DNA from 2 places in the Acerihabitans sp. genome. Region 2 is predicted to be linked to the other one. Evidence: predicted binding sites of a transcription regulator. Region 2 holds the regulator's gene; the other holds the start of a gene.

Region 1 (3,862 bases), on a different contig from region 2:
TCCGGCTGGACCGGCGGCGCCACCAGCGACAATTTGGGGGTATGGGCGGGGAGCCAGCCGATCCATGCCGGGAAGTGGCGCAGGAAATGGAACACCAATACGCTTTTCGCCACGTGCCAGTAGGTCTGTTTCGGCACCTTGCTTTCGTCGATCAGTTGGCAGTCACGTTGTATCAGCCCGTTGAGATTGTCACGTAATTGCCGGGTGAATGCGCTGTCATGGATCACCAGGTTGGCCTCCAGGTTCAGCGCCAGGCTGAGCGGGTCGAGATTGCTGGAACCGACGGTGGACCAGCTGTCGTCCTGGACCGCGACTTTCCCGTGCAGCGGGCGGCGGCAATATTCATAGATTTTCACCCCTTCCGGCACCAGGTAGTTGTATAGCATGCGCGCGCCCACCTTAACGATGGGCATATCCGGCTCTCCCTGCACGATCAGCACCACCCTCACCCCGCGCCGGGCGGCGTTGCGCATTTCCTTCAGCAGGCGATAGCCGGGGAAAAAATAGGCATTGGCGATAATCACTTCGCGTTGGGCGCTGCGCAGCATATCGATATAGTGGCGTTCGATGTCCGTGTCGTGCTCATCATTATCCCGATAGACAAACAGCGCCTGGGCCTCGCCGGGCTGGCGGTTATGGGCCGGCAGCCTGGAGCGGCGGCGCAGCCAGCTGCGGTGGTGATCTTCGCTATATACCGCCTGCAGGGTGAAGCGATGGATATCCGCCACCACCGGCCCTTCCACTTCCACCGCATAGTCCTGTTTGGCCTCCGGGCCGTAATCGCTCAGGTGCTCGGCGGAAAAATTGATGCCGCCGATAAAGGCCGTCAGGCCGTCCACCACCACGATTTTGCGATGCAGGCGGCGAAACATGTTGGTGCGCAAGCCCATAAACGCCGGGCGGGGATCGTAATAGCGAAAACGCACCCCGGCGGAGGTCAGGGCGCCGACATAGGCGTCGGACAAATTCGCCGAGCCGTAACCGTCGACCATTAATTCCACCCGCACCCCGCGTTCCGCCGCGGCGATCAGGTTTTTTTGCAACGCTTTGCCGACCTTATCCTCGAACAGGATAAACGTTTCCACCAGTACTTCTTTCGTCGCCTGGCCGATACGCTCGTATAGGGCAGGGAAAAACGCTTCGCCGTTTTCCAGCAAGGTAATGCGGTTGCCGTCGCGCCACTCCATATTCATGCTCATAAACAAATCTCCACGGCGAGGGGGGCATGATCGGATAAGTGCGACCATGGCTGGTTGGCCAGGGAGGTCGGCGCGGTGATACCGGCATTTTTGACATAAATACGATCCAGGCGCAGCAGGGGGAAACGGGCGGGAAAGGTACGGGCGGGACGCCCGCGCGCCTGGGTGAATACCTCGGTCAGGCCGGCTTCGCGGCGCAAAAGCGCGTTGGCCTGCTGGCGCCAGTCGTTAAAGTCGCCGGCCACCACCAGCGGCGCGTCCGCCGGCAGCGTGGCGATATGCCTGCTCATGCGCAGCATTTGCTCCCGGCGATGCTTTTCCTTCAGTCCCAAATGCACGCAAATCACATGCAGTTGCAGTTCACGTCCGGGCACCTGTAGCACGCAGTGCAGCATGCCGCGTTTCTCGGTGCCGTCGATGGACACATCCAGATTGTTCTGGCTGGTGATGGGGAACCGGGAAAGCAGCGCGTTGCCGTGATCGCCATCGGGATAGACCGCATTGCGCCCATAGGCGAAATCGGTCCATATGGTGTCGGCCAGGAATTCATACTGCGGTACCACCGGCCAGTTTTCGAAACGCTGTGAATGCTTTTCGTGCGCGCCCAGGACTTCCTGGAGAAAGACGATATCGGGAGCAACGGTACGCACCGCCTCGCGCAGCTCCGGCAGGATAAAACGCCGGTTAAAGGCGGCAAAACCTTTATGGGTATTGATGGTCAGTACCTTAAAGGAAAATCCCTGCTCCGCCTGCGGCACGCCCGGCGCATCGTTATTGTGGTGATATTCCGTTCGAAGCATGGTAGCGAACCCCTGCAAAATTAAGCGACAAAAACCCACTCCCCGTGATAACGCGGGCTAAGTAAGTAAGAAGTAATTATTAATAAGTGTGCTTAATATCTTAGCTGCTGCGGAACAACCTCGCCAAGATTGAGCGGGTTTGTTAATTCCCTGTGTCATAAAAATGCCATCCTGGTTACGTAGACTTACAGATTATTAAATTCAGACATATTCGTCCCCCCGGCTGGCTACAGGAGTGTTATTTATGCCGCATCCGCAACGTCCCTTACTTTCCCTCGTTTTTACCCTCGCACTGGTGGGCGGCAACGCCCTGTTGGCGCCTGAGGCGGCCGGCGCCGAAAGCCCGCGCGCGGCGCAGGGTGATATTACCCAGCCCGGCGGCGCCCGCCGGCTGCAGGCGGACCAGACCGAGGCGCTGAAGGCGGCGCTGACCAACCGGCGGGCAAAAAACGTTATCCTGTTGATTGGCGACGGCATGGGGGATTCGGAAATCACCGCCGCGCGCAACTACGCGCTCGGGGCGGGCAACGCGTTCCCCGGCATTGACGCGCTGCCGCTGACCGGTCAATACACCCACTACGCGCTGGATAAGACCAGCCATAAACCCGGCTACGTCACCGATTCGGCGGCGTCCGCCACCGCGTGGTCCACAGGGGTGAAAACCTATAACGGCGCGCTGGGGGTCGATGTGTTCGGCAAGGACCATATGACCATCCTGGAACTGGCTAAAACGGCCGGCAAAGCCACCGGCAACGTGTCCACCGCCGAGCTGGAAGACGCCACCCCGGCGGCGCTGGTGGCTCACGTCGGCTCGCGCAAATGCTACGGCCCGGTCGTCACCAGTAAGGATTGCCCGGCCCAGGCGCTGGAAAACCAGGGGCGAGGCTCCATTGCCGAACAGCTGCTGGCGGCCCGCGCCGACGTTACCCTGGGCGGCGGCGGCAAAACCTTCGGCGAAATCGCGAAAGCCGGCGAGTGGCAAGGTAAAACCCTGCGGGAACAAGCCGTGGCGCGCGGCTATCAGCTGGTGGGCGATCTGGACGGCCTGCGGGGCGTGACCCTGGCCAACCAGGATAAACCGCTGCTGGGCCTGTTCGCCGAAGGCAATATGCCGGTGCGCTGGCAAGGCCCGAAAGCCGTCTATCACGGCAATATCGACCAGCCGCCGGTAACCTGCGTCGATAATCCCGCGCGCGGCGCCGGGGTGCCTACCCTGGCGGCGATGACGCAAAAAGCCATCGAGCTGCTCAATGTCAATCCGAACGGTTTTTTCCTGCAGGTTGAAGGCGCATCCATCGATAAGCAGGATCATGCCGCCAACCCGTGCGGCCAGTTCGGCGAGACGGTGGACCTGGACGAAGCGGTGCAAAAGGCGCTGGAATTCGCCCGCGCCGACGGCAACACGCTGGTGGTGGTGACCGCCGATCACGCCCACTCCAGCCAGATTATCGAAGCGGACGCCAAGGCTCCCGGCCTGACCCAGGCGCTGACCACCAAAGACGGCGCGGTGATGGCCATCAGCTACGGCAATTCCGAAGACCCCGAGTCCCAAGGCCACACCGGCACCCAGTTGCGCATCGCCGCCTTTGGTCCGTACGCGGGCAATGTGGCCGGTCTGACCGACCAGACCGATTTGTTCTATACCATGCGCGACGCGCTGGGCATTCAATAATACCTTCCGCCCGGTAAGCGCGGAAATGGACCCGGGGAGCGCGCCATGGCGTGTCAACCCCGGCCATTTTCCACCGCCGGGAAGGGGTTTGAGCACAGTGAGACTTGCCTAAACCCGCCATTTTCTTTAGCCTGCGAACTGGCTCCTCTCCCATAAGATCAGATGACATGTCCGAGCAAAGCGCGCCCGCG
Region 2 (3,862 bases):
GGGCGATGGGCGAGCCGCAATAGCGGATGTGCTGCTGTCCCCCCACGCACTGCGGTCGGTGGATATGGCCAAGGGCGATATAGTCCGCCGGGGGGAACAGCTGGGCGGGAAACGCGTCGAGGCTGCCGATATAAATATCCCGCACTGAATCGGTGGTGGCGGCGCCCACCGTGGTCAGGTGTCCGGTGGCGATAATCGGCAGCCGGCCGGGCAGTTGGGCGCGCAGGGCCAGCGCCCGGTCATAAAGCGTCTGGTAATGGGCGGCGATGGCATCCATCAGCGCCCGTTGCTTCTCATCGCCCGATTGTCCGGCGCGGCTGGTCAGCAGGTCGCGCGGGCGTAAAAAAGGGATAGCGCACAGTATCGCCCCCGGCTTTCCACTACGATCGTACAGCACAAAAACCGCTTGGTCGCCGCTGTCGTCGTCGGGGTTACCGGCGGCGCTATCGTCATCGTCCCGGCCGCCGATCGCGCCTTCGCCGTGGATGCCGGCGATAACCCGGGTATTCATGCAGGCCAGCAGCGCGCGGGATTCATTCAGGGTCGCCACCGCGTCGTGATTGCCCGCCAGCACGACAAGCCGGCAACCGGTGGGCTGCAACGCCACCACGAAACGGTTGAACAGTTCGCGGGCATAGCTTGGCGGGGTGCCGGTATCAAAGATATCGCCGGCCACGATCACCGCGTCGATATCCTGCTCTTCCACTTGGGCCACCAGCCATTGCAAAAAAGCCCGATGCTCGCGGGCGCGGTTTTTGGTGTAAAACGACTGACCCAGATGCCAGTCAGAAGTATGGATGATCCGCATGACGCTCCAGCGAGAGTGCAAAAGTCAGGGCGAGAGTATAAACCCTCGCCCGGTCGATGCCGACGGAAAGTGTTTAATTTTGGCCGCCCAAGCCGAAAAAAATCGCCATGCGCTAAGCTTGCGGCACAATGGGCTGATTTTAATAAATCTGTCATAAAAGTGACGCATAATGCCCGGGCACGTTAACCGCAGAGATTAATGGCAGGAAAAAATGGCAAAACGCATATTAGTCGTGGAAGACGAAGCGCCGATTCGTGAAATGGTGTGCTTCGTACTTGAACAGAATGGCTTCCAGCCCATCGAAGCCGAAGACTACGGCGCGGCGGTGAGCCGTATGGCGGAGCCTTATCCGGATCTGGTATTGCTCGACTGGATGTTGCCAGGCGGTTCGGGAATTCAATTTATTAAACATATGAAACGCGAGGTGCTCACCCGCGATATCCCGGTCATGATGCTGACCGCGCGCGGCGAGGAGGAAGACCGGGTGCGTGGGCTGGAGGTGGGCGCGGATGATTATATTACCAAACCGTTCTCGCCCAAGGAGCTGCTGGCCAGGATCAAGGCGGTAATGCGCCGCATTTCGCCGATGGCGGTGGAAGATAAAATCGAACTGCAGGGGCTGAGCCTGGATCCGTCGTCGCACCGGGTGACCTCCAACGAGCTGGCGCTGGAGATGGGGCCTACCGAATTTAAACTACTGCACTTTTTCATGACTCATCCCGAACGGGTATATAGCCGCGAACAGTTGTTAAACCATGTCTGGGGCACTAATGTGTATGTTGAGGACCGGACGGTTGATGTGCATATTCGCCGGCTGCGCAAAGCGCTGGAAACCGGCGGTCACGATCGGATGGTGCAGACGGTCCGCGGCACCGGCTATCGTTTTTCCGCGCGCTATTAGCGCGGTAACAGGGGAGCTTTGCCGGTGCTAGAACGATTATCCTGGCGTAAAATAGTGCTTGAGCTGGGGCTGTTTTGCCTGCCGGCCCTGTTATTGTCGCTTTTCGTCGGCCATCTGGCCTGGCTTCTGGTGGCGGCGCTGCTGGCGGCGCTGGTGCGCAATTATTATTACCAACTGCGGCTGTCGCGCTGGCTATGGGTTGATCTCAGGCATAAGCCGCCGGTTGGGCGGGGAAGCTGGGAACCGCTGTTTTACGGCTTGCATCAGATGCAGTTGCGCCACCGGCGGCGGCGGCGGGAATTGGCCACGCTGTTTAAACGGTTTCGCAGCGGCGCCGAAACCCTGCCGGATGCGTTGGTGATGCTGACCGACGACGGCCATATATTCTGGTGCAACGGCCTGGCGCAACAGCTGCTCGGGTTCCGCTGGCCGGAAGACAACGGCCAGCATATCCTCAACTTGCTGCGTTATCCTGAATTCAACAGCTATATACAGAGCCGATCTTTCGAGCGGCCGTTAACGCTACTGCTTAACAAGCAACGCTATGTAGAATTCCGCGTGATGCCCTATACCGACGATCAGCTGTTAATGGTGGCGCGCGACGTGACCCAGATGCGTCAGCTGGAAGGGGCCCGGCGCAACTTTTTCGCCAATGCCAGCCATGAGCTGCGTACGCCGCTGACGGTGTTGCAGGGTTATCTGGAAATGATGAGCGACCAGGATATGGATGAGGCCATCCGCGCCAAGGCCCTGCATACCATGCAGGATCAGACGCAGCGCATGGAGCGCCTGGTCAAGCAACTGCTGGTCTTATCTCGTATCGAGGCCGCGCCGCAGGGCGAAGTCAATGATCGCATCGATATTCCCGCCATCCTCAGGCGCCTGCAGCAAAGCGCCGGCGCGCTCAGCCAGGAACGGCATGAAATCGTGTTTCGGGTCAACGAACAGTTAATGGTGCGCGGCAATGAAGATCAGCTGCGCAGCGCGATGTCCAACCTTATCTACAATGCGGTCATCCATACGCCGCCGGGCACCCGTATCGAGGTGTGCTGGCAGCGTACGCCCGACGGCGCGCAGTTTCAGGTCAGCGATAACGGGCCGGGCATCGCCCCGGAACATCTGCCGCGCCTGACCGAGCGTTTTTACCGGGTCGATAAGGCCCGTTCGCGCCAGACCGGCGGCAGCGGCCTCGGGCTTGCCATCGTAAAGCACGCCCTTGGCAATCACGATGCGCGGCTTGATGTCATCAGCGAACCCGGCGCCGGTACCCGTTTCTTTTTTACCTTGCCCAACCGGTTGATTGTACCCGCCGTCCTGACCGACAATAGCGCCACTCACTTACCACGTATTAGATCCCGATGATAAAAGCGGTAAAAACCCTGGGCTGGCTGCTTTGGATACTGGCGGTCCTGCCCGCGGCGGCGCGGCCGCTGCCGGTACTGTCGGGTAGCCTTACCAGCAGCGGTTCCGATACCCTGGCGAATATCATGGCGCTGTGGGCGGCGGATTTCAGGCATGACTTCCCGGATGTCGGCGTGCAGATCCAGGCGGGCGGATCGGCCACGGCGGCAACCGCGCTGGCCGCCGGCACGGCGCAAATAGGGCCGATGAGCCGCATGATGAGCGGGCCGGAAATCGCCGCGTTTGCGCGTCACTACGGTTATCCACCCCTGGCGGTGCCGGTGGCGTTGGATGCGCTGGTGATATTGGTTAACCAGGACAACCCTTTGCCGACCCTGCGCCTGCGCCAGCTGGACGCCATTTTTTCCATCACCCGCAGCTGTGGCGATGCCCGGCCGATCACGCGCTGGGGCGAACTCGGCCTTACCGGGGGCTGGGCTGATGTATCCCTGCTGCGCTACGGCCGCAATTCCGCCTCCGGCACCTATGGATTATTTCGCCAGCGCGTACTGTGCGGCGGCGATCTGCTGGAGTCGGTTAACGAGCTGCCCGGTTCGGCGTCGGTGGCGCAGGCGGTAAGCGCGTCACGCAACGCCATCGGTTTCGCCGGCATGGGTTTTCATACCACAGGCGTCAGGATCCTGGCGTTAACCGATGACGCCGGCCGCCGGGTAACGCCGGATGAGGCGACCTTACTGAACGGCGACTATCCGCTGGTGCGCTACCTGTATATTTATCTGAATAAACCGCCC

Evidence for each region. Region 2 encodes PhoB, which activates phosphate uptake and scavenging genes when phosphate is short. Its sites were predicted from a motif close to CTGTCATAAAACTGNCNNAT; they were not measured.
Region 1: the regulator PhoB is predicted to act here: its motif matches at 2,152-2,171, upstream of phoA (alkaline phosphatase).

What each region holds. Positions count from the first base shown of each region.
Region 1 covers NZ_DASWOM010000092.1:84,382-88,243, forward strand. Annotated here, with positions in the region: gene clsB (cardiolipin synthase ClsB) at 1-1,193, opposite strand, end outside; gene VGC33_RS15695 (endonuclease/exonuclease/phosphatase family protein) at 1,196-1,957, opposite strand; gene phoA (alkaline phosphatase) at 2,244-3,671, shown strand; gene VGC33_RS15705 (DNA alkylation repair protein) at 3,839-3,862, shown strand, end outside.
Region 2 covers NZ_DASWOM010000128.1:38,870-42,731, reverse strand. Annotated here, with positions in the region: gene VGC33_RS21065 (exonuclease SbcCD subunit D) at 1-808, opposite strand, end outside; gene phoB (phosphate response regulator transcription factor PhoB) at 1,020-1,709, shown strand; gene phoR (phosphate regulon sensor histidine kinase PhoR) at 1,734-3,071, shown strand; gene VGC33_RS21050 (PstS family phosphate ABC transporter substrate-binding protein) at 3,068-3,862, shown strand, end outside.